3 regions of the Streptomyces sp. NPDC007905 genome follow, and region 3 is predicted to be linked to each of the others. Evidence: riboswitches for the same ligand, from Rfam matches in the RefSeq annotation. Region 3 holds a riboswitch; each other region holds the start of a gene.

Region 1 (10,237 bases), on a different contig from region 3:
TCGCTTCGCCACATCAGTACTATGTCACATGTCGCACTCCCTGAGGAGACCCCGCACCGCCCTCGTCACCCGGCCGGAGTCCCAGGCGTGGACGCCCCCTTGACGCCGCGAGGAGACCGGATCGACACTCCTGGGAGGGAATCCTAGTGAACAGGTAGGGAAACATGGTGCGCCTCGGAACGGTCGCCGACCGAGCGGGCCGTACGTCGTTGCGCGCGCCGCTTCTCACCTCCCGCCTGCACATCGACCTGCTGCGTGTCTGCAGCGCGATCAGCCGTCAGCGCTGAGCCGGGCCCACCCTCGCACCCACCCACCGGGAACGCTTCCGTCGCGCGCACGTCCGCGCGCCCGCACCAGGGGAGACGCATGTCCATCACTCCGCTCGCCGCCGTCCCGACCGCCCGCCGCACCGCACCGGCCTTTCGGGGCCGGATCGGCAGGGACGCGCGCAGCGGCCACTACGCGGTGCCGCACCGCTATCGCCTCCATCTGTCCACCGCCTGTCCCGACGGGCTGCGGCTCGCCATCGGCCACAGCCTCCTCGGTCTCGACGCCGGCTGTCCGGTCACCTTCCTGCCCGCCGTACCGGACTGTCCCGGCGGCGGCCACTCGGCCCTGCGGCCGCTGTACGAGGCGAGCGCCCACCACTACACCGGACCGGCCCTCGCCCCGGTGCTCAGCGACGACTGGTCCGGACGCATCGTCAGCACCCACACCCCGGACATCCTGCGCGACCTGGACCGCTTCCCGCGCGACGGCCGGCCCTCTCTGTATCCGTGCGGCACGGAGAGCCAGATCGAAGCCGTCGAACGGCTCTGCGCCGGCATCCAGGGGGCCGCGCAGCGCGCCGGACAGGCCGACTCCGACCCCGCCGAGCGCGCCGCCGCACTGGAGGTGCTGCTGGACACGCTGGGCAGGCTGGAGCGGCACCTGGAGGGGGAGGAGTCCATCATCGACGGCCGGCTCACCGCGGCCGACATCGAACTGTGGGTGTCCCTGGTGCAGTTGGACACCGTGCACCGCTACCACCTCGACGCGTCCGCCGTGCACCGCATCGCCGACCACCCGGCGCTGTGGGCCCACGCCCGCCGCCTGGCCGCCCGGCCCGCCTTCGGCACCCACCTGGACCTGGACGGCATCGCCCGCCGCCACCACGGTCGGTGCCAGGGCCTCGAGGCCGCCGGAGCCGCTGTCCAGATCCTGGACTGGACCACCCACGTCGCGCAGGCACCGGACAGTCACCGCTGGTGAGAGCCGGTCAGGCAGGTCCACCCAACGGACAACCGTTGACATTCGAACGGTCAACTGCCTTACTTGCGGCTCAGAACGGTCATGAGCGTCAGCGCCAAGCCCTGGCTCGCTGACCGGCAACCCTCGCATCGCGGTGGGGTGCCCCAGGTGACGACCGGACCGGACGACGTTTTCGGTAAGCGCGAGGGCCCTGCGGGGCCGGAACAGTGACAGGTGACGCCATGCACGCAGCTCTCCGGACGGCGACGAGCCGCGTCCAGAGTTGCGTGGCGCCGTACGCCGGGCTCCTCGTCGCCGACCGCGCCGTCGATCTGCTCCGCGTCAACAGCGCACTGTGTACCGCATCGGGCCGTGCCCGCTGTCGGGGCTGACCTCCTCTTTCCAGTCCCCGCGTGCCTGACGCACACCGTCTCGGCGGTGTGCCGTTGTCCGCCCAGCCCCCGGTTCCCGCGCGTTCCCGTGTGCCGCCCCGTGCCGTAGCGCCGCCGTGGCCCACACCCGCTCGCCGCGATCCCGGGGTGTCCGACTCCGCCGGAGCCCGCCATGAGTGAACCCCCGGGCGCAGCCTTGTCCCTCGCCGAGGCGCCCACCGTCCACACACCGTCAAAGTCCTTCACCGCGCAGCGGGTTCAGCCGCTGCGCCGGCCCGGCCGGTGGATCGTCACCGCCGTCGTCCTCGTGCTCGTCGCGCAGATCGCACACGGACTCGCCACGAACCCCTTCTACCAGTGGGACCGCTTCCGTTACTGGTTCCTGCGCCCCACCCTCCTCGACGGGCTCGTCGTCACCCTCGAAGTCACCGCGTTCAGCGCCGTGCTGGGCCTGCTCGGCGGCATCCTGCTGGCCCTCGGCCGCCTCAGCGGCAGTCCGGTGCTGCGGGCGGTGAGCTGGACGTACACCTGGCTGTTCCGCTCCGTACCGCTGATCGTCGTCCTGATCTTCCTCTACAACTTCTCCGCCCTGTACAAGACGCTGAGCCTCGGCATCCCCTTCGGACCGGCCTTCGTCACCTTCGACGAGTCCAGGCTCGCCACCGACATGACGGTCGCCGTCATCGGTCTGAGCCTCAACGAGGCGGCGTACGCGTCCGAAGTCGTACGCGGCGGCATCCTCTCCGTCGACCAGGGCCAGCACGAGGCGGCGGCCGCGCTCGGCCTGCCGAAGGGCTACCAGTTCACCCGCATCGTCTTCCCGCAGGCCCTGCGGTCCATCACCCCGAACTACGTCAACCAGCTCATCGGCCTGATCAAGAGCACGTCCCTGGTGTTCTACGTCTCGCTGCTCGACCTGTTCGGCTCGGTGCAGACCATGGGCAGCACCTACCCCGGCGACATCGTGCCGCTGCTGCTCGTCGCCACCGTCTGGTACCTGATCCTGACCAGCGTGGTGTCCGTCGTCCAGTTCTACGTCGAGCGGTACTTCGCCCGCGGTGCCACCCGCAGCCTGCCGCCGACCCCGCTGCAGAAGGCGCGGGCGGGCCTGTGCGAGTTCCGGGCCCGGCTGCGCAGGGAGGCCGCCGTATGACCACCACCGACACCCTGGAGACGACGCCGGCCGCCCTGGAGGTGCACGACGTCCACAAGTGGTACGGCACCCACCGCGTCCTGGACGGCATCGACCTGACCGTCCGCCCCGGCGAGGTCACCGTCGTCATCGGACCCTCCGGCTCCGGCAAGTCCACGCTGCTGCGGGTCATCAACCACCTGGAGAAGCCCGAGATCGGCCACGTCAGCGTCGGCGGCGAACCGATCGGTGTGAGGCGGAACGGGGTGGGGGTCCCCCCGGCCGAAGGCTGGGGGAGGCTCAAGGAACTGAGCGAGCGGGCCATCCTGGCCCAGCGCAGCCGGATCGGCTTCGTCTTCCAGAACTTCAACCTCTTCCCGCACCTGACCGTCCTCGACAACGTCGCCGCGGCCCCCGTCGCCACCGGAAGGCTGAACAGGCCCGAGGCGCGGGAGCTGGCCCGCGAACTGCTCACCCGGGTCGGCCTCGGCGACCGCACCGGCGCCTACCCGAGGCAGCTGTCCGGCGGCCAGCAGCAGCGCGTCGCCATCGCACGCGCCCTCGCCCTGCGACCCGGCATCATCCTCTTCGACGAGCCGACCTCGGCACTCGACCCGGAACTCGTCGGCGAGGTCCTCTCCGTCATCAAGGACCTGGCGACCGGCGGCACCACCCTCGTCATCGTCACCCACGAGATCGGCTTCGCCCGCGAGGTCGCCGACCGGATCGTCTTCATGGACGGCGGAAGGATCGTGGAGCAGGGGCCGCCGGCCCAGGTGCTGGACCGGCCCCGGCACGAACGGACCCGGGACTTTCTGAGCAAGGTCCTGTGAGACGAGCCGAGTTCGGGCAGCCCCGACCGGTCCACCACGAGTTCCCCCCACCCCACCCTCATCACCCTCAGCAGCCTCATCACCCTCTGAACGACAAGGACAGCCATGCCCAGCCACCCTTCCCGACGCAGCCTGATACGCGGCATCGCCGCGGCGACCACCGCCGCCACCCTCGCCACCGGGCTCGCCGCCTGCGGTGGTGACAGCGACGCCGCGACCACGACCGCCGCCGCCGGCACGGTGACCGTGGGCAAGGTGTCCAACGGCGCGGCGACCGAAACCACGCTCAAGGTCTCCGAGGTGAAGTCGATCAGCGCCGAACTGCCCGCGTCCGTCCGCAAGAGCGGCACGCTCCGGATCGCCATCGGTGCCCTGCCCGACGGCTTCCCGCCGCTGGCCTTCGTCGGCTCCGACCAGAAGACCCTCACCGGCGCCGAGCCCGACTTCGGCCGCCTGGTCGCCGCGGTCCTGGGCCTGAGGCCGGAGGTGAAGAACTTCACCTGGGAGAACATGTTCGTCGGCATCGACAGCGGCAGGGCCGACGTCGGCTTCTCCAACATCACCGACACCGAGGAGCGCAAGAAGAAGTACGACTTCGCCTCCTACCGCAAGGACAACCTCGGCTTCGAGGTGCAGAAGAAGAGCACCTGGAACTTCGACGGCAACTACGAGAACCTCGCGGGCAGGACGGTCGCCGTCGACAACGGCACCAACCAGGAGAAGATCCTGCTGGAATGGCAGACCAAGCTGAAGAAGGAGGGCAAGACCCTCACCGTCAAGAACTTCGCCGGCAAGAACGCCACCTATCTGGCCCTCACGGGCGGCAGGATCGACGCGTACTTCGGTGCCAACCCCGGCCTCGCCTACCACGAGAAGCAGTCAGCCGACTCGCCCGCCCCGACCCGCAGCGCGGGCACCTTCTCCGGTGCCGGCACCACCCTGCAGGGCCTGATCGCGGCCACCACGAAGAAGGACAGCGGACTCGCCAAGCCGATCGCGGACGCCGTCAACCACCTGATCGAGAACGGGCAGTACGCCAAGTGGCTGGCGGCCTACAACCTCTCCAACGAGGCCGTCGACAAGGCGAGGGTCAACCCGCCCGGGCTGCCACTGGACAACTCCTGAGGAAAGGTCACACCCGGAGCGGTCACGCGAGTCGAGTGGAGACGTGGGCTGTGCGTCCGGGCCCGCGGCGGCCCAGCGGCACGCGGGCTCGACGACGGCGAGGACGCCTCGGTGACCGACCGGACCGGGACGCCCGAGCGATGGGGCGTCCCGGCCGGGGAGCGGTCGTGGCTCGCGCATCCTGCGGGTGCCCCCGCCCGAAGACACTTGGGGGGCGGGAACATCCGGGGCCGCCCGGGCGTTCCCCGTCATGACGAGATCCGCCAGGCGGACGCCGATCAGGCCCGCCGCGCCCGACGGAGGGAGGTGCCGGCCGTGACACACGCACTCCCGCTGCGCGTCCCTCACGCGTACCGCTCCGTCCGCCTGCACTCCCGGCCGCACATAGACCTCCAGCGCGTCGCCGGCGCGCTCTGTCGCCACTGACTTCTCCCGGTCCCACCTCCCGGGCCCGGGCCCTCACCCTGCCGCGCTCGCCCGCCGCCGACGTCCTGCCGCGCGAGCCGGTGTTCTCGTCCGGACATCCAGGAAGGCACCCACGTGTCCGCAACTCCTCCTTCTTTCCTGCACCTTGCCGTCGCCCTGGACGGCACCGGCTGGCACCCGGCCTCCTGGCGCGAGCCGGTGGCCCGGCCCCGGGACCTGTTCACCGCCGGCTACTGGGCCGACCTGATCACCGAGGCCGAGCGCGGCCTGCTCGACTTCGTGACCATCGAGGACGGCCTCGGCCCGCAGTCCTCCCGCTTCCTCGAGCCGGACGACCGCACCGACCAGGTACGCGGCCGCCTGGACGCCGTGCTCATCGCCTCCCGCGTCGCCCCGCTGACCCGGCACATAGGCGTGGTGCCGACGGTGGTGGCCACGCACACGGAGCCGTTCCACATCTCCAAGGCGATCGCCAGCCTCGACTACGTCAGCACCGGCCGCGCCGGACTGCGCGTGCAGATCACCGCCCGGCCGAACGAGGCCGCGCACTTCGGCCGCCGCACGATCCCGCTGATCGACGCCTACGACAGCCCGGCCGCCCTGGAGCTGGTCACCGAGCTGTTCGACGAGGCCGCCGACTACGTGGAGGTCGTGCGCCGGCTCTGGGACAGCTGGGAGGACGACGCCGAGATCCGGGACGCCGCCACCGGCCGCTTCATCGACCGCGACAAGCTGCACTACATCGACTTCGAGGGCCGCCACTTCAGCGTCAAGGGCCCCTCCATCACGCCCCGCCCGCCCCAGGGTCAGCCGGTCGTCACCGCCCTGGCGCACGACACCGTCCCGTACCGGCTCCTCGCCCGCCAGGCCGACATCGGCTACGTCACCCCGTACGACACCGACCAGGCGCGAGCGATCGTCGCCGAGATCCGCGCCGAGCAGACCGCGGCGGGCCGCGCCGACCAGGTCCTGCACGTCTTCGGTGACCTGGTCGTCTTCCTCGACGACGACCCGGCGGCTGCCCGGGCCCGCCGCGAGCGTCTCGACGCCCTCGCGGGGGAGCCGTACACCAGCGACGCCCGGATCTTCGCCGGTACGCCCGGGCAACTCGCCGACCTGCTGGAGGAGTTGCGGGAGGGCGGCCTGGCCGGCTTCCGGCTGCGGCCCGCCGTGGCCGGCCACGACCTGCCGCGGATCACACGGCACCTCGTGCCCGAACTGCAACGCCGGGGCCTGCTCCGGCACGCCTACGAGGCCGACACCCTGCGCGGCCTCCTCGGGCTCGCCCGCCCCGCCAACCGCTACGCCGCAGCCACCGCCTGAGCCGGAGGGACGCACGACCATGAGCAAGCCGCTGAAGCAGATCCACCTGGCCGCCCACTTCCCCGGCGTCAACAACACCACCGTGTGGAGCGACCCGGCCGCGGGCAGCCACATCGAGTTCAGCTCCTTCGTGCACTTCGCCCGCACCGCCGAACGCGCCAAGTTCGACTTCCTGTTCCTCGCCGAGGGACTCAGGCTGCGCGAGCAGGGCGGGAAGATCTACGACCTGGACGTCGTCGGCCGCCCCGACACCTTCACCGTGCTGGCCGCGCTCGCCGCCGTCACCGACCGGCTGGGCCTGACCGGCACCATCAACTCCACCTTCAACGAGCCCTACGAAGTGGCCCGCCAGTTCGCCAGCCTCGACCACCTCTCCGGCGGCCGCTCCGCCTGGAACGTGGTCACCTCCTGGGACGCCTTCACCGGCGAGAACTTCCGCCGCGGCGGCTTCCTGCCCCAGGAGGAGCGCTACTCCCGCGCCAAGGAGTTCCTGGCCACCGCCGGCGAACTGTTCGACTCCTGGCGCGGCGACGAGATCCTCGCCGACCAGGCCACCGGCACCTTCCTCAGCGACGCCGGGGCCGGCGCCTTCGTGCACCAGGGGCAGCACTTCGACATCCACGGCCGCTTCAACGTCCCGCGCTCCCCGCAGGGCCGCCCGGTGATCTTCCAGGCCGGTGACTCGGACGAGGGCCGCGAGTTCGCCGCCTCGAGCGCGGACGCGATCTTCAGCCGGTACGCCACCCTCAAGGAGGGCCAGGCCTTCTACACGGACGTCAAGGGGCGCCTCGCCACCTACGGCCGCCGACCCGACCAGCTGCTCATCCTGCCCGCCGCGACCTTCGTCCTCGGCGACTCCGACCAGGAGGCCGCCGAACTGGCGCGCGAGGTGCGCCGGCAACAGGTCAGCGGCGCGACGGCCATCAAGCACCTGGAGTTCGTCTGGAACCGCGACCTGTCGGCGTACGACCCGGAGGGCCCGCTGCCCGAGGTCGACCCGCTGGTCGGCGAGGAGCACATCTCCCGCGGCCGCGCCCAGGTGCGGATGTACCGCGACCCGATCGCCATCGCCCGCGAGTGGCGGCAGCTCGCCGAGGCCAACAAGTGGTCCATCCGCGACCTGGTGATCAACACCGGCAACCGGCAGACCTTCGTCGGTTCCCCGGCCACCGTCGCGCAGACCATCAACGACTTCGTGCAGGCGGACGCGTCCGACGGCTTCATCCTCGTCCCGCACATCACCCCCGGCGGCCTCGACGTCTTCGCCGACAAGGTCGTCCCGCTGCTCCAGGAACAGGGCGTGTTCCGCACCGAGTACGAGGGCACCACCCTCCGCGACCACCTGGGCCTCGCCCACCCCGACGCCGACGCCCCGGCCGAGCGGGCCGCATCATGAACTGGTGCTCCGCACTCCCCACGACCGCCCGTGGGCGATCGCTTCGGCGCAGGCCGGCGTGGCTGAAGGAATCCAGGCAGGAGCCGGCCGGCTCGCAGAGCCATCACGGCCTGCGTATCGGCGTGGTCGAGGGGACGTCTCCCTCCCCCGAAGGCTACGTCCCCTCGACCGCTCCCCCGGTGCCCGAGTGTGGCCTGGACCGCCAGAGTGCCGTCCCGGGGGGCCGGGACGCCTGAGTCGGGGGCTACTCAAGTCGCCCTGTATCAAACCTGAGTAGGCGGGCTCCAGTTTTCGTGACGACTTACGAACAGGACGCGAAGACGCTGGAGCCGGCCTGGCCGTTCACCGGCCGGGAGGACGAACTGGAGCTGGTGCGAAGGTCGTTGGCAGTCGGACGGCCCGGAGTCGTGGTGACCGGACCGGCGGGCCGCGGCAAGACGCGGCTGATCACGGAGGCGGTCCGGGGCACGGACCGCCTCCGGGTGACCGGGACTCCCGAGACCCGTGGACTGCCTTTCGCGGCCTTCGCGCACCTGCTGCCCGACACCGTGTCGCTGCACCGCGCGGTACAGCTCCTGTCCGGTGTACGGCTCCTCGTCGTCGACGACGCCCATCTGCTCGACGAGGCCTCCGCCGCGCTCGTCCACCAGCTCGCGGTGCACGGGCGCACCCGCCTCGCCGTGGCCGCGACGGACGGCATGCCGGCACCGGGCGCGGTGTCCCGGCTGTGGACGGGCGAGCTGCTGCCGCGCCTGACGCTCAAACCGCTGCCCCGCGAGGACACCGCCCAGCTGCTCTCCGGCGCCGGCCTGGAACCGCTCACCATGGGGCGGTTGCACCGGATGTGCCGGGGCGATCTGCGGCTGCTGCGTGACCTTTTGGGGGCGCTGCGCCAGTCCGGGGGCCTCACCCGGGTCCCGGAGTGCGACGAGTGGGCGTGGCGCGGCCCGCTGCCCGTCACCGCGACCGTACGCGACCGCCTGGCCCCCGCACTGGACCGGCCCGACGCCGAAGAGCGCGAGACGCTCGACCGCCTCGCCTTCGCCGAGCCCCTGCCGCTCGCCCTGGACGACCTCGACCTGGACGTCCTCGAACGCCTGGAGGCCGACGGCCTGATCCACGTCGACGACCTCGGCTCCGTCACCCTCGCGCACCCCCTGCACGGGCCGGCCCTGCGCGCCACCGCCGGCCGGCTGCGGGCACGGCGGCTGGCCCGCACACCGCACCGGTGCGGGCCGGCTCTTGAGGCAGAACAGGTTTTACTGGAGCACGGGTTGAGCCAGCAGGACGTGCGGGGCGTGCCGACGCCGGTGGGGGACTGGCTGCTGTCGGAGGGGCTGCGGGTCCCCGCGGGGTACGCGGTCGTACGCGCCCGGTACTCCCGGCTGCGGGGCGAGCTGAGGGAAGCGGCGGCGTGGGCGCGGGAAGGGCTGCGGGCGGCGCCGGACGACGCCTGCTGCCGTACCGAACTCGACACGATCGCGGGGCAGTCGGGCGACGGGACGGGTGCGGGCGGGTGGTCCGCCGCGGCCCGCGGTGACATCGAAGGCGCCCTGGCCCGGATCGCCGGGGACGACGTGTTCGCGTGCTACGACGCCGTACGCCTCGGTGCTCCCGAGCGGGTCGCCGGGCGGCTGCCGGCCGACGGAATCTTCGCCCGGCACGCCGAGGCACTCGCCCGCGGCGACGGGCCCGCCCTGGACCGGGCGGCCGAGGCGCTGGAGGGGCGCGGCTTCCTGCTGTTCGCGGCCGAGGCGCGCGCACAGGCCGTACCAGCCCACAGCGACCCGCGCGCCGCCCGCCTCTCCCGCACCCGCGCGCTGGCGCTGGCCCGCCGCTGCCAGGGGGCCCGCACGCCGGCGCTGTCCGGACTCGTTCTCGGTGAACTCACCGCGCGGCAACGGCAGATCGTCGCTCTCGCGGCCGCCGGTCTGAGCAACCGGCAGATCGCCGAGAGGCTGACGCTGTCCGTGCGGACCGTCGGCAACCATCTGTACAGCGCGTACACCCGGCTCGGTGCGAGCGACCGTGGTGCTCTGCCGTGGCTGACGGATCTGCCTCAGGCACAGCCGGCCTGAGCGAGTCGCCGTTTCACCGCAGGCGTGGTGCGGGTACGCCGCGACCCGTCGCGCCGCCGGTCGGCGCGCACCGTCACGCCGCGCCGAACGCCGCGAACGCCCAAGCCCGTCGCCTCGTGGACCGCGTCGCCGGGCTGGGCGGCCCGGGCGTCCCGGAGGGCCTCGGCCAGGGAGAGGCCCGCGTCGAGGCCCTTGTGCAGGGCGAGCATCGGCGGCACTACGGCGGCGTCGTTGACCGCGAGCGCACCGTCACGCCGCGCCGAACGCCGCGAACGCCCAGCCCGTCGCCTGGTGGACCGCGT
Region 2 (10,237 bases), on a different contig from region 3:
CCGCCGGGCGTCCTGCGTGGCGCGCGATGGCTCGTGGGAGCCGGTGAGCTCGGCCAGTTCCTCGGCGTTCGGCTTGATGATGTCGGGGCGGGCGGCGACCCCGCGGCGCAGGGGCTCCCCACTGGTGTCCAGCAGTACGGGAACACCGAGGGCGCGGGCCGTGCGTATCAGGCCCGCGTACGCGCCCACCGGCACACCCGGCGGCAGGCTGCCGGACAGGGCCACCGCCGAGGCGCTGGGCAGGAGCTCGTCGTAGCGGTCGAGGAAGGCACCCCACTCGGCCGGCTCGATCTGCGGGCCCGGTTCGTTCAACTGCGTGGTGTCGCCCGTCAGTTCGTCCACGATGGCGATCGTGCGACGGGTGGATCCCGCGCTCGGAACCAGCGCGTCCGTCACGCCGGGCGTGGCCGAGAGCCGTTCGCGCAGCACCTGTCCGGTGGCGCCGCCCGCGAAGCCGGTGACGGTCACCTCGTGCCCGAGAGCGGCCAGCACCCGGGCCACGTTCACGCCTTTGCCGCCCGGTCGCTCGACGACGTCCGAGACGCGGTGCGAGGCGTGCGGCCGCAGCGACCGTACACGATAGGTGATGTCGAGAGCGGTGTTCAGTGTGACCGTGAGGATCACCCGGGCCGACCTCCCCTCGAAGTGCGCCATCGGTTTCCGGGGCCCTGATCATGCCAAAGAGACGGCGGTCGGCCCAGTGCTCGGGTCGGCCACCGTCTCTCGACGCCAGGACGGATCAGGGCAGTTGGGGCGCGACGGCCCATTCTCCTTGGCGCATCACGCCCTTGAGGTCGAAGTTCGCGTCCAGCAGGACCAGGTCGGCGTCCTTGCCCGGCTCCAGGGAGCCGATGCGGTCGAAGAGGCCGAGCAGCCGGGCCGGGTTCACCGACAGCGCCGTCACCGCGTCCTGCACCGGCAGCTTGTCGACGGTCACCGCCCGCTTGAACGCCCGGTCCAGGGTGAGCGTGGAGCCCGCGATCGAGCCGCCCTCCACCAGCCGTGCCACGCCCTCGCTGACCTCCACCTCCAGCGGGCCGAGCATGTAGCGGCCGTCGCCGATGCCCGCCGCGTCCATCGCGTCGGTGATGAACGCGACCCGGGAGGCCCCCGCGTGATGGAACGCCAGCTCCAGCGCGGCCGGATGCAGATGCGTGCCGTCGTTGATCAGCTCGACCGTGACCCGCTCGTCCTCCAGCAGGGCGGCGATCGGGCCGGGGGCGCGGTGGCCGAGGGCGGGCATGGCGTTGAAGAGGTGGGTGGCGACCGTGGCGCCCGCGTCGACGGCCTCGACCGTCTGCTCGTAGGTGGCGTCCGTGTGCCCGATCGCCGCGATCACGCCGTGCTCCGCGAGCAGCCGTACGGAGTCGATGCCGCCCGGCAGCTCGGTGGCGAGGGTGACCATCTTCACCTTGCCGCGCCCGGCGTCGATCAGCTTGCGGACCTCGGCCGGGTCCGGGTCGCGCAGCAGCTCCTCGGAGTGCGCGCCCTTGCGGCACGGGGAGATGAACGGCCCCTCGAAGTGGATGCCTGCGATGTCACCCTGTTCGGCCAGCTCGCTCAGCAGCCCGGCCTGGGTCACCAGCAGGTCCATCTCGTCGGTGACCGTGGAGGCGACCAGGGTGGTGGTGCCGTGCAGGCGGTGGGTGCGGACGGCGGTGAGGATCTCGTCCGCCGTGCCGGAGAAAGAGGCTCCGCCGCCGCCGTGGTTGTGGATGTCGACGAAGCCGGGCACCAGCCAGTGGCCGGTCACGTCGATCACGTCGGCGTTCCCGGGTGCCGAAGCCGCGATCCTCGTACCCTCCACGACCACCCGCCCGTCGTCCACCACCCCGGTGGGCAGCACCACCCGAGCACCTGCGAGAACCAAGCTGGGAGCCATCAGGCGGTTACCTCCGAGGGGTCGGTGGAGTCGAGGAGATCCCGGGCGAGAAGGCCCGCGCCCAGGCAGCCGGCGGTGTCGCCGAGTGCGGCGGGGACGATGGACGGCAGTTTCTGGAAGGTGACCCGCTGCCGGACGGCGTCCCGCAGTGGCTGGAACAACACTTCCCCCGCTTCGGCCAGGCCGCCACCGATGATGAGCGTGCGCGGGTCCAGCAGGGTGAGTGCGGTGACCAGCCCGTCGGCGAGCGCGTCCACCGCCCCCTGCCAGACCCGGACGGCGTTCGGGTCACCGGACACGACGGCCTTCGCGCAGTCGGCCGCGTCCGCGTCCGGGTCACCGCAGGCGGCGGCCCAGGCCTCGCTGACGGCGGACGCGGAGGCGTACCGCTCCAGGCAGCCGCGCTGCCCGCAGGGGCAGAGGATGCCGCCGGGCCGTACGACGACGTGCCCGATCTCGCCCGCGAAGCCGTGCGCGCCCGCCTCCACCCGTCCGTCCAGGCCGATCGCTCCGGCGATCCCGGTGCCCAGTGGCACGAACAGGAACCGGTCGGCGCCCTTGCCCGCGCCGATCCGGCCCTCGGCGAGCCCACCGGTGCGCACGTCGTGGCCGAGCGCGACGGGGACGCCGAGCCGGTCGGCGAGCAGGGCGCGCAGGGGTACGTCCCGCCAGCCGAGGTTGGCCGCGTAGACGGCGGTGCCGTGCTCCTCGTCGACGATGCCGGGGACCGCGAGGCCGGCCGCGGCGGCGGGTTCGCCGTAGCGCTCCACGCCGTACGCGCGCAGCTCGGCGGCGAAGTCGAGGATGCCCGCGACCACCGCGTCGGGGCCGCGCTCGCGGCCGGTCGCCCGGCGGGCGCGGTGCAGCAGCGCGCCGTCGTCGCCGACCAGGGCGGCCTTCATCCCGGTACCGCCCACGTCCAGGGCGATGACATGTCTCACGGGAACAGTGTGGCCCGCGGACCCATGAGAGGTCTAGTCCACTCACGTGGTGTAGACCTTATGTGTCCATATATTGAACGGTCAGACAGCAGGGTTGGGGTTTTGACGGTGCGTCGGCGTACGACAGGAACGATCGCGGTGGTGTCCGCACTGGGCATGACGGCGGTCCTCGGCGGCTGCGGGAGCACGGGGTCCTCCGACGTGACCCTCAGACTGGTCGCCGCCGACTACGGCGACTCCGCGGCGAACAGCTCCCAGAAGTACTGGGACAAGCTGGTCGAGACGTACGAGTCCCAGCACCCCGGGGTGAAGGTCGAGGTCAGCGTCTACTCCTGGAACGACGTCGACCGCAAGGTCAAGGAGATGGTCGGCGCCGGTCACGCCCCCGACCTGGCCCAGATCGGCGCCTACGCCGACTACGCGGCCGCGGGCAAGCTGTACCCGGCCTCCGACCTGCTGTCCATCCGCACCCAGGCCGACCTGCTCCCCCAGCTCTCCGACGCGGGCGAGTGGAAGCACGTGCAGTACGGCGTCCCGTTCGCGGCCTCCACCCGGGTGCTCTTCTACAACAAGACCCTCTTCGCCCAGGCCGGCATCACCCCGCCCACCACCTGGAGCGAGCTGGCGGCCGACGCCAGGGCGCTCAAGGACAAGGGCGTGAAATACCCCTACGCGCTGCCCCTCGGGCCCGAGGAGGCCCAGGCCGAGACCATGCAGTGGCTGCTGAGCGGCGGCAACGGCTACACCGACGACATCGGCACCTACACCATCGACTCGGCGCAGAACGTGCGGACCTTCACCTGGCTCAAGGACGAGCTGGTCGACAAGGGCCTGACGGGCCCGGTCGCCCCCGGTCGGCTCAACCGCGCGGACGCCTTCGACGCCTTTGCCGCAGGCCAGGTCGGCATGGTCAACGGGCATCCCACGCTGATCCAGCAGGCCGCCAAGAAGGGCGTGAAGTTCGGCACGGTCCGGATGCCGGGCCGCACCGGCAGGGCCAAGGCCTCGATGGGCGTCGCCGACTGGATGATGGGCTTCAAGCAGAACGGGCACGCCGAGCAGATCGGCGACTTTCTCGACTTCGTCTACGAGCAGAAGAACGTGCTCGCCTTCTCCCGCGAGTACGGCCTGCTCCCGGTCACCGGCTCCGCGTCCGACACCATGACCGCGTCGGACTCGGCCCCGGACAAGGAACTGCGGCCCTTCCTCGAGCAGCTGCCCACCTCCGAGCTGTACCCCGTCGGCAAGACCTCCTGGGCGGCGGTCAGCGCGGCCGTGAAGAAGAGCATCGGCCAGGCGGTCGCCCCCGGCGGCAGCCCCGGCGGCGTCCTGACCCGCCTGCAGTCGGCCGCCGCGGCGGCGGACAGCAGCGAGGCGAACTGAGCCGGCTGTCGGTGCCCGGCGTTACGGTGGCCCCCATGGAACTGGGCAGCCGCGAAAAGGCCATCCTCGCGCTGGAACGCCGGGGCTTTCCCGGCCCCGGCGCGAAGGAACGGGCGATACGCGAGGAACTGGGCCTGACACCGGTGCGCTACTACCAGCTCCTCAACGCGTTGCTGGACGACGAGCGGGCGCTGGCGCTGGACCCGGTGACGGTGAACCGGTTGAGACGCGTACGGGAGGCACGGCGGGCCGAGCGCTGAGGTTGCGCGGCTCCAGGCGTGACCTCGGCCCCAGCTGGATACTGTCGCTGTATGGACCTTCTGCCGACCCCGGCAACCCAGGCCGGGCGGGACGGACTCGCCGCGCTGCTCGCCATGCCGCACACCGCGGTGATCGGCCTCGACTTCGACGGCACACTCGCCCCCATCGTCGCCGACCCCGAGCAGGCCCGCGCCCACCCCGATGCCGTACCCGCGCTCGCCGCGCTCGCCCCCAAGGTCGCCTCCGTCGCCGTGGTCACCGGCAGACCCGCCGAGGTCGCCGTGCGGAACGGCGGCTTCGCGGGCGTGCCCGGCCTGGAACATCTCGTCGTCCTCGGCCACTACGGCGCCGAGCGCTGGCAGGCCGCGACCGGCGAGCTCAGCGCACCACCACCGCACCCCGGCGTGGCCGCGGTCCGCGCCGAGCTGCCGGGCCTCCTGGACCGCGTCGGCGCCGGGCACGGCGCGTGGATCGAGGAGAAGGGGCGTGCGGTCGCCGTCCACACCCGCCGTGCCGACGACCCCCAGGCCGCCTTCGAGGCCCTGCGCGAACCCCTCGCCGACCTCGCCACCCGGCACGGCCTGATCGTCGAGCCCGGCCGGCTGGTCCTCGAACTCCGCCCGCCCGGCATGGACAAGGGCGTCGCCCTCCTCGACCACGTCCGCGCCACGGGCGCCGGGGCCGTCCTCTACGCCGGCGACGACCTCGGCGACCTCCCCGCGTTCGCGGCGGTCGAGAAACTCCGCTCGGACGGCGTCCCCGGCCTCCTGGTCTGCAGCGGCAGCACGGAGGTCACCGAACTGGCGGAACGGGCGGACATGGTGGTGGAGGGTCCCGAGGGTGTCGTGGGACTGCTGCGGGCACTGGCGGAGCGGATCGGCTGACTCAGCCGTTCAGCGCACCCAGCTGATCCAGGAACCACTGAGCGGGCGGCAACGCGGTGGCAGCGGCCGCCAGCCGCTTGGAGCGCTCCGCCCGCTCGGCCCCCGGCAGGCTCAGCGCCTCGTGCAGCGCCCGCGCCGTCCCCACGATGTCGTACGGGTTCACCACGAACGCGTTCTCGCCCAGCTCCTCGTACGCCCCGGCCTCCCGGGACAGCACCAGTGCGCAGCCCTCGTCGGAGACGACCGGCACCTCCTTGGCGACCAGGTTCATGCCGTCCCGGATCGGGTTGACCAGGGCGACGTCGGCCAGCCGGTACGCGGCCAGCGAGCGCGCGAAGTCGTCCTTCACATGGAGCACCACCGGCGTCCAACCCGGCGTGCCGTACACCGAGTTGATCTCATCCGCCACCCGCTGCACCTCGGCCGTGTACTCCCGGTAGACGGCGAGGTCCTGCCGGGACGGGTAGGCGAAGGCCACGTGCACCACCCGTTCGCGCCACTCGGGGTGGTCCTCCAGCAGCTGCCGGTACGCCAGCAGGCCGCGCACGATGTTCTTGGACAGCTCGGTGCGGTCCACCCGGACGATCGTTCGGCGCCCCTCGCCGATCTCCTTCCGCAGCAGGGCCATCCGTTCGTCCACGTCCGCCCGGTGCGCCCGCTCGCGCAGGAAGTCCGCGTCCGCCCCCAGCCCGTGCACCCCGATCCGGGTCCCGGAGGGGATGCCGGGGCCCAGTACCGCGTGACAGCAGTCGGTGAACGCGTCCGCCCACCGCCGGGTCAGGAACGCCGCCCGGTCCGCGCCGAGGATGCCCGTCAGCAGCTCGGCCGCGATGTCGTCGGGCAGCAGGCGGAAGTAGTCCGGCGGGGCCCACGGGGTGTGCGAGAAGTGGCCGATGCGCAGGTCGGGACGGAGCTGGCGGAGCATCCGGGGCGCGAGGGCCAGGTGGTAGTCCTGGATCAGCACCGCGGCGCCCTGCGCCGCCTCCTCGGCCAGCGCCTCGGCGAACGCCTGGTTGTAGGCCTCGTACGACGCCCACTGCCGTCGGAACTCCGCGTCGAAGATCGGCTCCAGCGGGGTCTGGTACAGCATGTGGTGGACGAACCACAGCACCGAGTTCGCGATGCCGTTGTACGCGTCGGCGAACACGCTCGTGTCGATGTCGAGCATCCGCACCCGCTGCCCACCGGTGTCCTCGGCCGGCAGCAGCCCACCGCCCGCGCGCCGCACCGCCTCGCGGTCGCCGTCGCCCAGCGCGGCGCACACCCACACCGCGTTGGCGTCGGACCCGATGGCGGACAGCCCCGAGACCAGCCCGCCACCACCCCGTTTGGCGTGCAGCGAGCCGCCCGCGCCGTCGGGGCGCACCTCGTACGAAACCGGGCCGCGGTTGGACGCGACCAGCACCTCAGCACCGTGCCTGGAAGCCATAAGCCTCAACCTAGCCCGGCCCGGAAACCCTCAAACGTACGTTCCACCCTCGAGGGGGCTGTATACAGCCGTTTCCCAGTGCGAGTGCGCCCTCACGCCACCCGGCGCGCCGCGTACTCCGCGATCTCCGCCATCGGCGGGCGCTCCTCGGTGTCCACCGAATAGGTGCGCGGCTCGAACCCGTCCTCACCCCGCTCGAACTGGGTCAGGGACGGACGGATGAGATGCCCGCGGGCGAGCCTCAGCTGCGCCGTGCGGTAGATCGCCGCGGCCATCCGGCCCAGCGCCTGTCCGTCCTGGTGCCGGTGCTTGCGCACGCCCACGTCGACCTGCGCCAGCGCGTCCAGGCCCACCAGGTGCAGGGCGTCCACCAGCATGCCCAGCTCCACGCCGTATCCCACCGGGAACGGCAGCTGCTCCAGCAGCGATCGGCGGGCCGCGTACTCGCCGCCCAGCGGCTGGACGAAGCCGGCCAGCTGCGGCCAGTGCATGTTCAGCAGCGGGCGGGCCATGAGTTCCGTGACCCGGCCGCCCTGGCCCGCCCGTCGCCCGGCAGCACCCTTCTGCCGAGCTCCTTCGGCGCCCACCTCCTCGCTGCCGAGCGGGCGGTCGTACATGGCCTTGACCAGGTCGACGCCCGGGTCGGTGAGCAGCGGGCCGACGATCCCGGAGACGAAGTCGGAGGAGAACTCCTTCAGGTCGGCGTCGATGAAACAGACGATGTCCCCGCCGGTCACCAGCAGGGAGCGCCACAGCACCTCGCCCTTGCCGGGGACGGCCGGGATACGCGGGAGGATGTCGTCGCGGTGGACGACCCGGGCGCCCGCGGAGGCGGCGACCTCGGAGGTCTGGTCGGTGGACCCGGAGTCGACGACCACGATCTCGTCGACCAGCGGGACCTGTTGCATGAGGTCGTGACGGACGACCGCGACGATGTCGCCGACCGTCTCCTCCTCGTTCAGCGCGGGCAGGACGACGGAGACGGACTGGCCGGTGCGCTGCTTGGCGGCCAGTATGCGGTGGAGAGGGCGATCGGCCACGGACCAGGAGCGGGTGGCCAGCCAGCGCTCGACTTCTTCCAGCACGGTCTGCGGCTCCTCACTGTCGTGATCACAGCGGTGACTCGGTGTGATCCATCTCGCGGTTCGGACGACTATCTCAACTGTCCTGGCCTTCGGTTACAGTCTTGAACAACGCCGATGACCATTGCATGTCGGGGGTCGCGCGCGTTCACAACCACATACAGCTCATCCAGAGGGGCAGAGGGACACGGCCCGATGAAGCCCCGGCAACCCTCCAGTCGGTTCTCGTTCTCCAGCGAGGCTCCCGGCTAGGGAAGGTGCCAAATCCGTCTCACGGCGAGATGCGTCGTGAGGAAGATGAGGAGAAAGGGCCTCGCCTCCATGGCTGTGCAGACCGTTGCAAGCACCAGCAATCCCACCGTCGACCTCGGCCCCGCCGCGGCCCTGAGCTGCCGCGAGTGCGGTCACCGGGTGCCCCTCGGGCCGGTGTTCGCCTGCGAGGAGTGTTTCGGCCCGCTGGAGATCGCCTACGACTTCTCCGCCTACGACACCGAAGAGCTCCGCAAGCGTATCGAGGCGGGCCCCGCGAACATCTGGCGTTACGCGCCGCTGCTGCCCGTCCCCGCCGACGTGGCCGACAAGCCCAACCTCAACCCGGGCTGGACCAAGCTCGTCAAGGCCGACAACCTGGCGCGCGAACTGGGTGTCACCGGCGGGTTGTATGTGAAGGACGACTCCGGCAACCCGACGCACTCCTTCAAGGACCGAGTGGTCGCTCAGGCTCTGGAGGCGGCGCGCGCCTTCGGCTTCAGCACGCTCTCCTGCTCCTCGACCGGCAACCTGGCCGGTGCCGTCGGCGCCGCGGCCGCCCGGGCCGGCTTCCGGTCCTGCGTGTTCATCCCGCACGACCTGGAGCAGGGCAAGGTCGTCATGGCCGCGGTCTACGGCGGTGAGCTGGTCGGCATCGAGGGCAACTACGACGACGTGAACCGCTTCTGCTCCGAGCTGATCGGCGACCCGGCCGGCGAGGGCTGGGGCTTCGTCAACGTCAACCTGCGGCCTTACTACGCGGAGGGCTCCAAGACCCTGGCGTACGAGATCTGCGAGCAGCTCGGCTGGCGGCTCCCCGACCAGATCGTGGTCCCGATCGCCTCCGGCTCCCAGCTCACGAAGATCGACAAGGGCCTACGGGAACTGGTCGAGCTCGGGCTCGTCGAGGACAGGCCGTACAAGATCTTCGGTGCCCAGGCCGAGGGCTGCTCGCCGGTGTCGACCGCGTACAAGGCGGGCCACGACGTCGTACGGCCGCAGAAGCCGAACACCATCGCCAAGTCGCTGGCCATCGGCAACCCGGCCGACGGGCCGTACGTCCTGGACATCGCGCGCCGCACGGGCGGCGCGGTGGAGGACGTGACCGACGAGCAGGTCGTGGACGCGATCAAGCTGCTGGCCCGCACCGAGGGCATCTTCGCCGAGACGGCCGGTGGCGTGACGGTGGGCGTGACGCGCAAGCTCATCGAGAACGGCGTCCTGGACCCGTCGCTCACCACGGTCGTCCTCAACACCGGCGACGGCCTCAAGACCCTCGACGCGGTGGCCGGCACCGGCCTCACCGCCACCATCCGCCCGACCCTGGACTCCTTCCGAGAGGCTGGCCTCGCATGAGCGTGACCGTTCGCATCCCCACCATCCTGCGCACCTACACGGACGGCCGGGCGGAGGTCCCCGCCGAGGGCGCGACCCTCGCCGAGGTCATCGAGAGCCTGGAGAAGAACCACGCCGGCATCGCCGCCCGGGTGCTGGACGACCAGGGCAAGCTGCGCCGTTTCGTCAACGTGTACGTCAACGACGACGACGTCCGCTTCGAGCAGGGGCTGCAGACCGCGACCCCGGACGGTGCCGGTGTCTCCATCATTCCGGCCGTCGCCGGCGGCTGAGCATTACCTTCGGTAACCGCGGTTACCGATTGTTCATCGAATGGCCTCCTCCGTGAGAGAAACGGAGGGGGCCATTCAGTGTGATTGAGCGCGGTACAGTTGGGGAAAGCGTTCCGGATCTGCGGGTCGCAGGCCCCGGAAATCGCGCCGCACACCCGACAAGAAGTAGCCAAAATGCGCGGGTTTTATGCGGCTTTTGAGCCATTTATGGAGCCCGACTTGCCCTGAATTTGTCTGAATTCTCGTCAGATTCCGGATCGGGCTCGTCCAGAATTCTCGTCCGATTGACCTGTTGCAGACGGCAGTTGGACAGATACATTCAGCCGCGGTCGACGCGTTCCGGCGCACGCCCCCGACCAATGGGGGGTGAGGTCTGACCCGGGTCCGCGAAGTGTGGATCTGTGCAAGGGCCAGTAATAGGGGAGTTAGGCATGGCTCAGGGCACCGTCAAGTGGTTCAACGCGGAGAAGGGCTACGGCTTCATCGCGGTCGACGGTG
Region 3 (10,237 bases):
GCCGCCGACGGCAGCCGCTGGCACAGCACCTCCCCGCTGGCCGCCAACGCCCACTACACGGTCACGGTGAGCACGGAGGACGAGGACGGCGCGCCGGGCCGCAAGGTTCTCGCCTTCGACACCAGCAAGCCGGCCAGCAAGAAGCGTCTGGGCGTCACGTTCGGGCCGGACTCGGGCCAGTACGGTGTCGGACAGCCCATCACCGCCCAGCTCGACCACGAGGTCAAGGACAAGGCGCAGCGGGCCATCGTGGAGCGTGCTCTCAGGGTCGACTCCACGCCGGCCGTCCTGGGCGCCTGGTACTGGGTGAGCGACAAGGAACTCCACTACCGCCCCAAGGAGTACTGGCCGGCGCACGCCACGATCCAGGTCCACAGCAACCTGGACGGCGTCAAGATCAGTGACCGGCTGTGGGGCGGCAAGTCCAAGGCCCTGAAGATCACCACGGGTGAGAAGGTCGAGGTCGTCACGGACGCCTCGGCGCACCAGTTGACGTTCTACGAGAACGGCAAGGAGATCAACCAGGTCCCCGTCACCACCGGCAAGCCCGGCTTCGAGACCCGCAACGGCGTCAAGGTCGTACTGGAGAAGCAGTACTTCGTACGGATGCGCGGTACCACCGTCGGCATCGCCGAGGGCAGTTCCGACTCGTACGACCTCCCGGTCTACTACGCCACCCGGGTCACCTGGTCGGGGGAGTACGTCCACGCCGCCCCCTGGTCCGTCGGCTCCCAGGGGTACGCGAACGTCAGCCATGGCTGCACCGGCATGAGTACGTCCAACGCCGAGTGGTTCTTCGGCCACATCCACCAGGGCGACATCGTCAAGGTCGTCAACTCCGACGGCGACCCGATGGAGCCCTTCGGCAACGGCTTCGGCGACTGGAACGTGGACTGGAAGAAGTGGCGCGCGGGCAGCGCCCTCGTCAACGGCACCCCGGACGGCCCCGCACCACAGGACGCGCTGCGCCTGAAGCCAACGGCGGTGTGACTACCTCCAGGGGCGCGGGGCCGTGATGATGTGCGGCTCCGCCGCGCGGGCGCGACCAGCCACACACGACCGGCAGTCGCGCACCCCCCCTCGCGCCCCTGGCGCTCAGGCGCTCAGCAACCTCTTCCGACGGAGCAGGGCGGCCAAGGCGGACGCGAACTCCACCGGATCCACCGGCAGGGTGACCGCCGCGTCAGCCCGGCTCCACGTGGCCAGCCACGCGTCCTGGGGCCGTCCCATCAGCACCAGCACGGGTGGGCAGTTGAAGACCTCGTCCTTGATCTGCCGGCACACCCCCATGCCACCCATCGGCACGGCCTCGCCGTCGAGCACACAGACGTCGATGCCACCCTTGTCCAGCTCGCGCAGCACGGCCTCAGGAGTCGCACACTCGACGAACTCGACCAGGGGGACATCAGGAGCCGGCCTGTGGCCGGAGGCCAGCCGCACCTGTTCCCGTGTGTTGGAGTCGTCGCTGTACACCAGCACTGTGGCGGTCGGCTGCATGCTTCCTCCGAGACGTCAGCGTCCTACGGACAGGGCCGTTCGGGCCGGATGTTACTCCCCTGAACACCACGTCAACACCGGTTCGGCGGGTAGCAACACTCCGAACGGCACCCCCCGGAGTGAGGGCGGGATAAGCGACCGACATAATGTCGGTCGTGGCGACAGCAACGACAGTAGAAACCGGGCACGCGCACCCGTCGGTCAACCGGCCGAACCTCACCAGCGTCGGAACCATCATCTGGCTGAGTTCCGAGCTGATGTTCTTCGCGGCCCTCTTCGCGATGTATTTCACCCTGCGATCGGTGACGGGTCCGGCGCACTGGAAGCACATGGCCGATGCGCTCAATGTGCCCTTCTCCGCGACGAACACCACGATCCTGGTGCTCTCCTCGCTCACCTGCCAGCTCGGCGTGTTCGCGGCCGAGCGCGGGGACGTGAAGAAGCTCCGTGGCTGGTTCATCCTCACCTTCATCATGGGTGCGATCTTCATCGGCGGTCAGATCTACGAGTACACCTCGCTGGTGAAGGAGGACGGGATCTCCCTGTCCTCCGACCCGTACGGCTCGGTGTTCTACCTGACCACCGGCTTCCACGGCCTGCACGTGACGGGCGGTCTCATCGCCTTCCTGCTGGTCCTCGGCCGCACCTACGCGGCGAAGAGGTTCACTCACGAGCAGGCGACCGCCGCCATCGTCGTGTCCTACTACTGGCACTTCGTCGATGTGGTCTGGATCGGCCTCTTCGCCACGATCTACCTGATCAAGTAGCCGGGACCGCTCCCGCACATCCAGAAGCATCGACGCAGAAGATCCTGACACCGGGGTAATCCGTGAAAAAGCTCTCCGCACGACGACGCCATCCGCTGGCGGCGGTCGTCGTCCTACTCCTCGCGCTGGCGGCCACTGGGGGGCTGTATGCCGCGTTCGCGCCCGCGAGCAAGGCACAGGCCGATGAAACCTCCCAGTCCCTGACCATCAAGGAGGGCAAGAAGCTCTACGAGGTCGGCTGCGCCAGCTGCCACGGCACCGGTGGCCAGGGCTCCTCCGACGGCCCCAGCCTGGTCGGCGTGGGCGCCGCGGCGGTCGACTTCCAGGTCGGCACGGGCCGCATGCCCGCCGCCACCTCGCAGGGCCCGCAGGTCCCAAAGAAGAAGAACATCTACACCCAGGCCGAGATCGACCAGCTCGCGGCGTACATCGCCTCGCTGGGTGCCGGTCCCGCGGTGCCGACGAAGGAGCAGTACGGCCCGGACGGCGCGGACATCGCCAAGGGCGGCGAGCTGTTCCGCACCAACTGCGCGCAGTGCCACAACTTCACCGGCAAGGGTGGTGCCTTGACCAAGGGCAAGTTCGCGCCGACGCTGGAAGGCGTCGACCCGAAGCACATCTACGAGGCCATGCAGACGGGCCCGCAGAACATGCCGTCCTTCCCCGACACCACTCTGACGGAGAAGAACAAGAAGGACATCATCGCGTACCTGCACGCGGTCGACAGCAGTGAGACGGACAACCCCGGCGGTATGGAGCTGGGCGGCCTCGGGCCGGTCACTGAAGGTCTGTTCGCCTGGATCTTCGGTCTCGGCGCGCTGATCGCGGTCGCCGTCTGGGTCGCCGCTCGGACCGCAAAGGCCAAGAAGTCATGAGTAGCCAAGACATTCCAGAAGAGAACCTGCCCGCTGAGCAGGACCACGCGCACGGCGCAGTGAGCGTCGCGGACGAGGAGAACCCGTTCGCCGACCCGGGTCTGCCGCCTCACGAGCACCGGATCCAGGACATCGACGAGCGGGCCGCCAAGCGGTCCGAGCGCGTCGTCGCCCTGCTGTTCACGGTGTCGATGCTGGCCACCATCGGCTTCATCGTGTCGTACGTGGCGATCCCGCACGACAAGTCGATCTTCGTCTTCCCGATCGGGCACCTCAGCGCGCTGAACTTCGCGCTCGGCATGACCCTCGGTACGGCGCTGTTCTGCATCGGCGCGGGCGCGGTCCACTGGGCCCGCACCCTGATGTCCGACGTGGAGGTCGCCGACGAGCGTCACCCGATCGAGGCCTCGCCCGAGGTCCGCGCGAAGGTCCACGCCGACTTCCGCGAGGGCGCGAAGGAGTCGGCGCTCGGCCGCCGCAAGCTGATCCGCAACACGATGTTCGGCGCGCTCACCCTGGTGCCGCTCTCCGGCGTCATGCTGCTGCGCGACCTCGGCCCGCTGCCCGGTACCTCGCTGCGCCACACCCTGTGGGCGAAGGGCAAGCTGCTCGTCAACACGAACACGAACCAGCCGCTGCGTCCCGAGGACGTCGCCGTCGGTTCGCTGACCTTCGCCAAGCCCGAGGGCCTGGAGGAGACCCAAGAGGACTTCCAGAACGAGATCGCCAAGGCGGCCCTGATGATCATCCGGCTCCAGCCGGAGAACATCAAGGACAAGCGCGAGCTCGAGTGGTCGCACGAGGGCATCGTCGCGTTCTCGAAGATCTGCACCCACGTGGGCTGCCCGATCTCCCTGTACGAGCAGCAGACGCACCATGTGCTGTGCCCGTGCCACCAGTCCACCTTCGACCTCTCCGACGGTGCCCGAGTGATCTTCGGCCCCGCCGGTCACGCCCTGCCGCAACTGCGCATCGGCGTGAACGACGAGGGTTACCTCCAGGCGCTCGGCGACTTCGAGGAGCCCGTCGGTCCTGCATTCTGGGAGCGCGGATGAGTACTGCAGCGAACGAAGAGCCCCGCCCCCGCGGGAAGGCACCGGCCGGCGAGCGGGTCGCCGACTGGGCCGACGGCCGGCTCGGGATCTACTCCCTGGCCAAGTCCAACATGCGCAAGATCTTCCCCGACCACTGGTCGTTCATGTTGGGCGAAGTCTGCCTGTACAGCTTCCTCATCATCATCCTGACCGGTGTCTACCTGACGCTGTTCTTCCACCCGTCGATGAACGAGGTGGAGTACCACGGCAGCTACGTCCCGCTGCAGGGACAGCTGATGTCCGAGGCGTTCAGCTCGACCCTGCACATCTCCTTCGACGTGCGCGGTGGTCTGCTCATCCGGCAGATCCACCACTGGGCCGCGCTGATCTTCCTCGCCGGCATGTTCGTGCACATGATGCGCGTGTTCTTCACCGGCGCGTTCCGCAAGCCGCGTGAGATCAACTGGCTGTTCGGCTTCCTGCTGTTCGTCCTCGGCATGTTCACCGGCTTCACCGGTTACTCGCTCCCGGACGACCTGCTCTCCGGCACCGGTGTCCGCTTCACCGAGGGCGCGATCCTGTCGATGCCGATCGTGGGAACGTACATCTCGTTCTTCCTCTTCGGCGGTCAGTTCCCCGGCCACGACTTCGTCGCCCGGTTCTACTCGATCCACATCCTGCTGCTGCCGGGCATCATGCTCGGCCTGGTGGTGGGCCACCTGATCCTGGTCTTCTACCACAAGCACACGCAGTTCGCGGGTCCCGGAAAGAGCGAGAAGAACGTCGTGGGCATGCCGCTGCTGCCGGTGTACATGGCCAAGGCGGGCGGCTTCTTCTTCCTGGTCTTCGGTGTGATCGCGGCGATCGCCGCGGTTGCCCAGATCAACCCGATCTGGGCCATGGGCCCGTACCGCCCGGACCAGGTGTCCACCGGCGCCCAGCCCGACTGGTACATGGGCTTCGCCGAGGGTCTGGTCCGCTACATGCCGGGCTGGGAGATCAACTTCTGGGGTCACACACTCGTCCTGGGCGTGTTCATCCCGCTGGTGCTCTTCGGCCTCGTCCTGGGCGTGATCGCGCTCTACCCGTTCATCGAGTCCTGGGTCACCGGCGACAAGAGCGAGCACCACATCCTGGACCGCCCGCGCAACGCCCCGACCCGTACCGCGTTCGGTGCCGCCTGGGTGACCGTGTACATGGTCGGCCTGGTCGGTGGTGGCAACGACCTCTTCGCCACCCACTTCCACCTGTCGATCAACGACGTCACCTGGTTCGTCCGGATCTTCTTCTTCGCCGGACCGGTCATCGCGTTCATCACCACCAAGCGGATCTGCCTCGGTCTGCAGCGCCGCGACCGCGACAAGGTGCTGCACGGTCGCGAGACCGGCATCATCAAGCGCCTGCCGCACGGTGAGTTCATCGAGGTCCACGAGGCGCTCAGCCAGGAGCAGCTGCACACCCTCACGGCTCACCACCAGTACGAGCCGGCCGAGGTCGGCCCGGCGGTCGACGAGAACGGTGTCGAGCGCAAGGTGAAGGCGTCCGAGAAGCTGCGCGCCAAGCTCAGCCACGCCTACTACAGCGGGGACAACCAGATCCCGAAGCCCACCGTCGAGGAGTACAAGGAGATCACGAGCGGCCACGGCCACCACTGATCACCGCGTCGCCACGCCACGGCTAAGGGCCTCGTCCGGCTTACGGACGGGGCCCTTCGCCGTGCCGCGGGCTGGATAGGGTGGCCTCACACTGTTCTTCCACGACACCCAGGAGCGGCTCATGAGCGCTGTGACCCCCGCTGGAGGCGACACCGCGGCGGGCCGTTCCTGGCCCGCCCTGCTGAACGGGCTGCTGGACGGCCGGGACCTGTCCGCCGACGACACGGCCTGGGCGATGGACCTGATCATGCGCGGCGAGGCGACCGACGCGCAGATCGCCGGGTTCATGGTGGCCCTGCGGGCCAAGGGCGAGACGGTGCAGGAGATCAGCGGACTCGTGCGGACCATGTACGAGCACGCCAATGTGATCGAGGTACCGGGTCCGGCCGTCGACATCGTCGGAACCGGCGGCGACGGCGCCAGGACGGTGAACATCTCCACGATGTCGTCGATCGTCGTCGCCGGGACGGGAGCGAAGGTCGTCAAGCACGGCAACCGCGCCGCGTCCTCGGCCTCCGGGTCCTCCGACGTCCTGGAGAAGCTCGGTATCAATCTGAACCTCACCCCGCAGCGGGTCGCCGAGGTCGCCGACGAGGCCGGCATCACCATCTGCTTCGCGGTGAAGTTCCACCCGTCGCTGCGTCATGTCGCGGCCGCCCGGGGTCAGTTGGGCATCCGCACCACGTTCAACGTGCTCGGTCCGCTGACCAACCCGGCCAAGGTGCGCGCCCAGGCGGTCGGTGTCGCCGACCCGCGCATGGCGCCGATCGTGGCCGGGGTCCTCGCCGAGCGCGGCAACTCCTCCCTGGTCTTCCGGGGTGACGACGGCCTGGACGAGCTGACGACCACGTCCACCTCCCGGGTCTGGGTGGTCCGGGACGGCAAGGTCACGCAGGAGAGCTTCGACCCTCGGGACGTCGGCATCGACCTCGTACCCGTGGACGCCCTGCGCGGCGCCGACGCGGCCTACAACGCGGAGGTCGCCCGTCGTCTCCTGGACGGCGAGCAGGGGCCGGTCCGGGACGCGGTCCTGCTGAACTCGGCGGCCGCGCTCGTCTCTCTGCACCCGACGGACGCACCGCTCGCCGAGCAGCTGCGCGCCGGTATGACCATGGCAAAGGAATCGATCGACTCGGGCGCGGCGAAGCTGGCGCTGGAGCGGTGGGTGGCCGCGAGCAACGCGTAGTGCCTGCGGCGGGCCGAGCCGATCGGGTCGTGGTCGGCTCGGCACCGCCGGTTCCGTCGTCGTGGTCGCGTGCCGTCGCGGCGGCACGGCGCTGGGCGTCGTCCCGGCATCCGGACAGAAGTTGCGCCCCGGTGATCAGCTCGGCTAGTTTTCCGACCAGGTCATGAGCGACAGTCATTCGGCCCCGGCCGGCTGTCCGGCAACCCTCCGTCCGTGGCGGGGTGCCCCGGGTGAAGACCAGGCCGTAGGCAGTGAGGTCTACGGCAAGCGCGGACCCCTCGCACGCTTCTGAATGAGCGTGGGGCCAGGGGTCCTGGTCGTTCGAGGGAGCCTTCCGTGAGCAAGCGAATGCGATAGGGCCGCAGAGCCCCGCCTCCGCACACCCCTTTTTCTTTTTCCCTCACCCGCGCTTGAGCCCTGTCCGCTCGTGCGGTGAGTCCCACCTGCTTGCACGGGAGTTCACCCATGTCCGTCTTCACCGCTGCCGCCGACCAGACCGTTTGCCGTGACATTTCGGCGGCGCTGCCCGTTCTGGGCCGGGATGTCACCGTCCCGCTCGTGACGGGCGGCGAAGTCACCTACGCGGCGCTCGACTACGCGGCCAGCGCCCCCGCCCTGCAGCGCGTCTGGGACGACGTGGCCGCGTACGCGCCGTACTACGGCAGCGTCCACCGCGGCGCCGGCTACCTGTCCCAGCTCTCCACCGACCTGTTCGAGAACGCCCGCCGGACGGTCGCCGAGTTCCTCGACTGCCGTGCGGCCGACCAGGTGATCTTCACCCGGTCGACCACGGACTCCCTGAACCTGCTCGCCCGCGCGCTCCCCGCCGACTGCCAGGTCTTCGTCTTCGAGACCGAGCACCACGCCTCCCTGCTGCCCTGGCAGGACGCCCGAGTCACGTACCTCGACGCACCGCGCACCCCGCGGCAGGCCGTCGAGACCCTGGAACGGGCGCTGGCCGGCCGCGACCCCCACGCCCCGGCCCTGATCTGCGTCACCGGTGCCTCCAACGTCACCGGCGAGCTGTGGCCGGTGCGCGAGCTGGCCGCCGCGGCCCACGCGCACGGCGCCCGGATCGTCCTGGACGCCGCCCAGCTGGCCCCGCACCACCCGGTGTCGGTGACGGACCTGGACGTCGACTGGGTCGCCTTCTCCGGTCACAAGCTGTACGCCCCGTTCGGCTCCGGCGTCCTGGCCGGCCGCGCCGACTGGCTGGTCGCGGCCGAGCCGTACCTCGCGGGCGGCGGCGCGAGCCGCAAGGTCACGCGACGCGAGGACGGGGGAGTGACCGTGGAGTGGCACGAGACCGCCGCACGTCACGAGGCCGGCTCCCCGAACGTCATCGGCGCCTACTCCATCGCCTCCGCGTGCAAGGCGCTCACCGAGGCCGGCTTCGACACCCTGGTCGCCCGCGAGCAGTACCTGATCGGCAAGGTGCGCGCGGGCCTGGCCGACGTCCCCGAGGTCAGGATCCTCTCCCTCTTCGGTGACGACGCCCCGCGCGTCGGCGTCCTCTCCTTCGTCGTCGAGGGCTGGAACAGCTCCCACTTCGCCGCCGCCCTCTCCGCCGAGTACGGCATCGGCGTCCGCGACGGCCTGTTCTGCGCCCACCCGCTGGTGCGCACCCTGCTGGGCAGCGACCCGCAGACCCAGGGCGAGTGCGGTGCCCCCGAGGCCGCGCCCGGCGAGAAGTCCCTGAACGCCATCCGGGTCAGCTTCGGCGCGGGCACCCCGGACGAGCACGTCGAGCGGTTCGTCAACGCCGTGCGGGAGCTGGTCACGGACGGCACCAAGTGGCAGTACCGCACCGAGGACGGCCGCTGCGTCCCGGCCGTCTGACGGACGTCCGGCACCGCCGGGCACCGGTGTCGCGGCCGTGGACGTGACGCTCTGGTCAGTTGTCCAGCCCGATCGCGAAGGCCGCCTCCAGGTCGTGCTGGGAGTAGGTGCGGAACGCGACGTGTGTGTCGGTGCCCTCGACGCCGGGGATCTTGCTGATCCGGCCGGGGATGACCTCGGCGAGGTCCTCGTGCTGCCGTACCCGCACCATGGCGATCAGGTCGTAGGTGCCGGTGACCGAGAAGACCTCGCTGACGCTCTCCAGCGCGGCGATCTGCTCCGCGATCTCGGGGATCCGGTCCACGCTGGTCTTGATCAGGACGATCGCGGTGATCACGACTGGTTCTCTCCCTCGGGTACCGGAGCGGCTGCGGGCTTCACTCTAGTCGCCCGCCCGTCTCCCACCACCGCCCTGCCGAGGCCGCCCGTCGGGCCCCTCTTCCTTCCGTAACGCACCCATGCGTAGCCGAAGCCGAGGCCGAAGCCGACGAGGTGGGCGAGGTAGGCCACCCCGGGCCCCTCGCCCGAGCGGCCCGCCGCGAGCCACTGCAGGGCCGCCCAGAAGGGCAGCACGACCCAGGCCGGGAAGCGCATCGGCAGGAAGAAGAGAAAGGGGAGGAGACTGGTCACACGGGCGTGGGGGAACAGGTAGAGGAACGCTCCGAGGACCGCCGAGATTGCCCCGGAGGCGCCCACCAGCGACTGCTCGGAGGTGGCGTTGGCGGCCGCGTAGCCCAGCAGGGCCAGGTAACCGCAGCCGACGTAGAACAGGGTGAACTCCACCCGGCCCATCCGTTCCTCGGTCATGATCCCGAAGACGAAGAGGAAGAGCATGTTGCCGAGCAGATGCACCCAGCTGCCGTGCACGAACAGGGCGGTGGCGGGGGTGAGCGCCTCCCGGGCCGGTCCGTCGAACAGCTCGGCCGGGACCACCCCCCAGCGCCGGAAGTACGCGCGCTGCGCGGCGAGCAGGGCGTCCCCGGAGCCGTATGCCGCCCCCGTGAGTCCCGAGGCCGGTCCCAGTACGAAGATCAGGGAGCACAGGACGATGAGGGCGTAGGTCGTCGGCGCGGAAGTGCCCCGGACCGCCCTGAGTGTCCTGCCGGCCGCCGTGCTCCACGTGCTGATCATGACTACAGAGCATGACGTAACGGGACGCAGGCTGACAGACCGCCTCGCCGCCGTGGACGGACGGGCGGCGAGCACCCGCCAGGCCGTAGGGTTACGAGCCACACGCGTCGAGGAGCGGCGCGAACGACCCGAGAAGGAAGCGAACAGGCACGATGACGGTTCCCCTGCCGACCGCCACGACGCGATGGCGCTGCACGCTCTGCGGCAATCTCACCCGCTTCGACGTGACCCGCTCCTCGAAGGTGGTCGAGTA

The links. Region 3 has a riboswitch for S-adenosylmethionine ahead of ACFZDC_RS21855 (aminotransferase class V-fold PLP-dependent enzyme). Riboswitches for the same ligand answer to the same signal wherever they lie in the genome.
Region 1: another riboswitch for S-adenosylmethionine. It lies ahead of ACFZDC_RS03490 (ABC transporter permease subunit); the one in region 3 lies ahead of ACFZDC_RS21855 (aminotransferase class V-fold PLP-dependent enzyme).
Region 2: another riboswitch for S-adenosylmethionine. It lies ahead of thrC (threonine synthase); the one in region 3 lies ahead of ACFZDC_RS21855 (aminotransferase class V-fold PLP-dependent enzyme).

The regions. Positions count from the first base shown of each region.
Region 1 covers NZ_JBIBKS010000001.1:723,615-733,851, reverse strand. Annotated here, with positions in the region: gene ACFZDC_RS03505 (FAD-dependent oxidoreductase) at 1-12, opposite strand, end outside; gene ACFZDC_RS03500 (putative leader peptide) at 165-287, shown strand; gene ACFZDC_RS03495 (glutathione S-transferase C-terminal domain-containing protein) at 367-1,251, shown strand; SAM riboswitch class IV at 1,329-1,439, shown strand; gene ACFZDC_RS03490 (ABC transporter permease subunit) at 1,795-2,775, shown strand; gene ACFZDC_RS03485 (ATP-binding cassette domain-containing protein) at 2,772-3,587, shown strand; gene ACFZDC_RS03480 (transporter substrate-binding domain-containing protein) at 3,693-4,712, shown strand; gene ACFZDC_RS03475 (putative leader peptide) at 4,824-5,138, shown strand; gene ACFZDC_RS03470 (LLM class flavin-dependent oxidoreductase) at 5,253-6,461, shown strand; gene ACFZDC_RS03465 (NtaA/DmoA family FMN-dependent monooxygenase) at 6,481-7,857, shown strand; gene ACFZDC_RS03460 (LuxR C-terminal-related transcriptional regulator) at 8,151-9,935, shown strand; gene ACFZDC_RS03455 (hypothetical protein) at 9,917-10,144, opposite strand; gene ACFZDC_RS03450 (CHAT domain-containing protein) at 10,185-10,237, opposite strand, start outside.
Region 2 covers NZ_JBIBKS010000019.1:107,924-118,160, reverse strand. Annotated here, with positions in the region: gene ACFZDC_RS30130 (hexose kinase) at 1-624, opposite strand, end outside; gene nagA (N-acetylglucosamine-6-phosphate deacetylase) at 740-1,882, opposite strand; gene ACFZDC_RS30120 (ROK family protein) at 1,882-2,823, opposite strand; gene ACFZDC_RS30115 (extracellular solute-binding protein) at 2,962-4,206, shown strand; gene ACFZDC_RS30110 (DUF3263 domain-containing protein) at 4,242-4,466, shown strand; gene otsB (trehalose-phosphatase) at 4,518-5,351, shown strand; gene ACFZDC_RS30100 (trehalose-6-phosphate synthase) at 5,353-6,780, opposite strand; gene ACFZDC_RS30095 (glucosyl-3-phosphoglycerate synthase) at 6,873-7,865, opposite strand; SAM riboswitch class I at 8,025-8,166, shown strand; gene thrC (threonine synthase) at 8,184-9,467, shown strand; gene ACFZDC_RS30085 (MoaD/ThiS family protein) at 9,464-9,739, shown strand; gene ACFZDC_RS30080 (cold-shock protein) at 10,171-10,237, shown strand, end outside.
Region 3 covers NZ_JBIBKS010000012.1:33,554-43,790, reverse strand. Annotated here, with positions in the region: gene ACFZDC_RS21890 (Ig-like domain-containing protein) at 1-990, shown strand, start outside; gene ACFZDC_RS21885 (hypothetical protein) at 1,096-1,497, opposite strand; gene ACFZDC_RS21880 (heme-copper oxidase subunit III) at 1,644-2,264, shown strand; gene ACFZDC_RS21875 (c-type cytochrome) at 2,327-3,139, shown strand; gene ACFZDC_RS21870 (Rieske 2Fe-2S domain-containing protein) at 3,136-4,194, shown strand; gene ACFZDC_RS21865 (cytochrome b N-terminal domain-containing protein) at 4,191-5,828, shown strand; gene trpD (anthranilate phosphoribosyltransferase) at 5,950-7,014, shown strand; SAM riboswitch class IV at 7,174-7,290, shown strand; gene ACFZDC_RS21855 (aminotransferase class V-fold PLP-dependent enzyme) at 7,480-8,853, shown strand; gene ACFZDC_RS21850 (Lrp/AsnC ligand binding domain-containing protein) at 8,909-9,190, opposite strand; gene ACFZDC_RS21845 (rhomboid family intramembrane serine protease) at 9,187-9,984, opposite strand; gene ACFZDC_RS21840 (hypothetical protein) at 10,137-10,237, shown strand, end outside.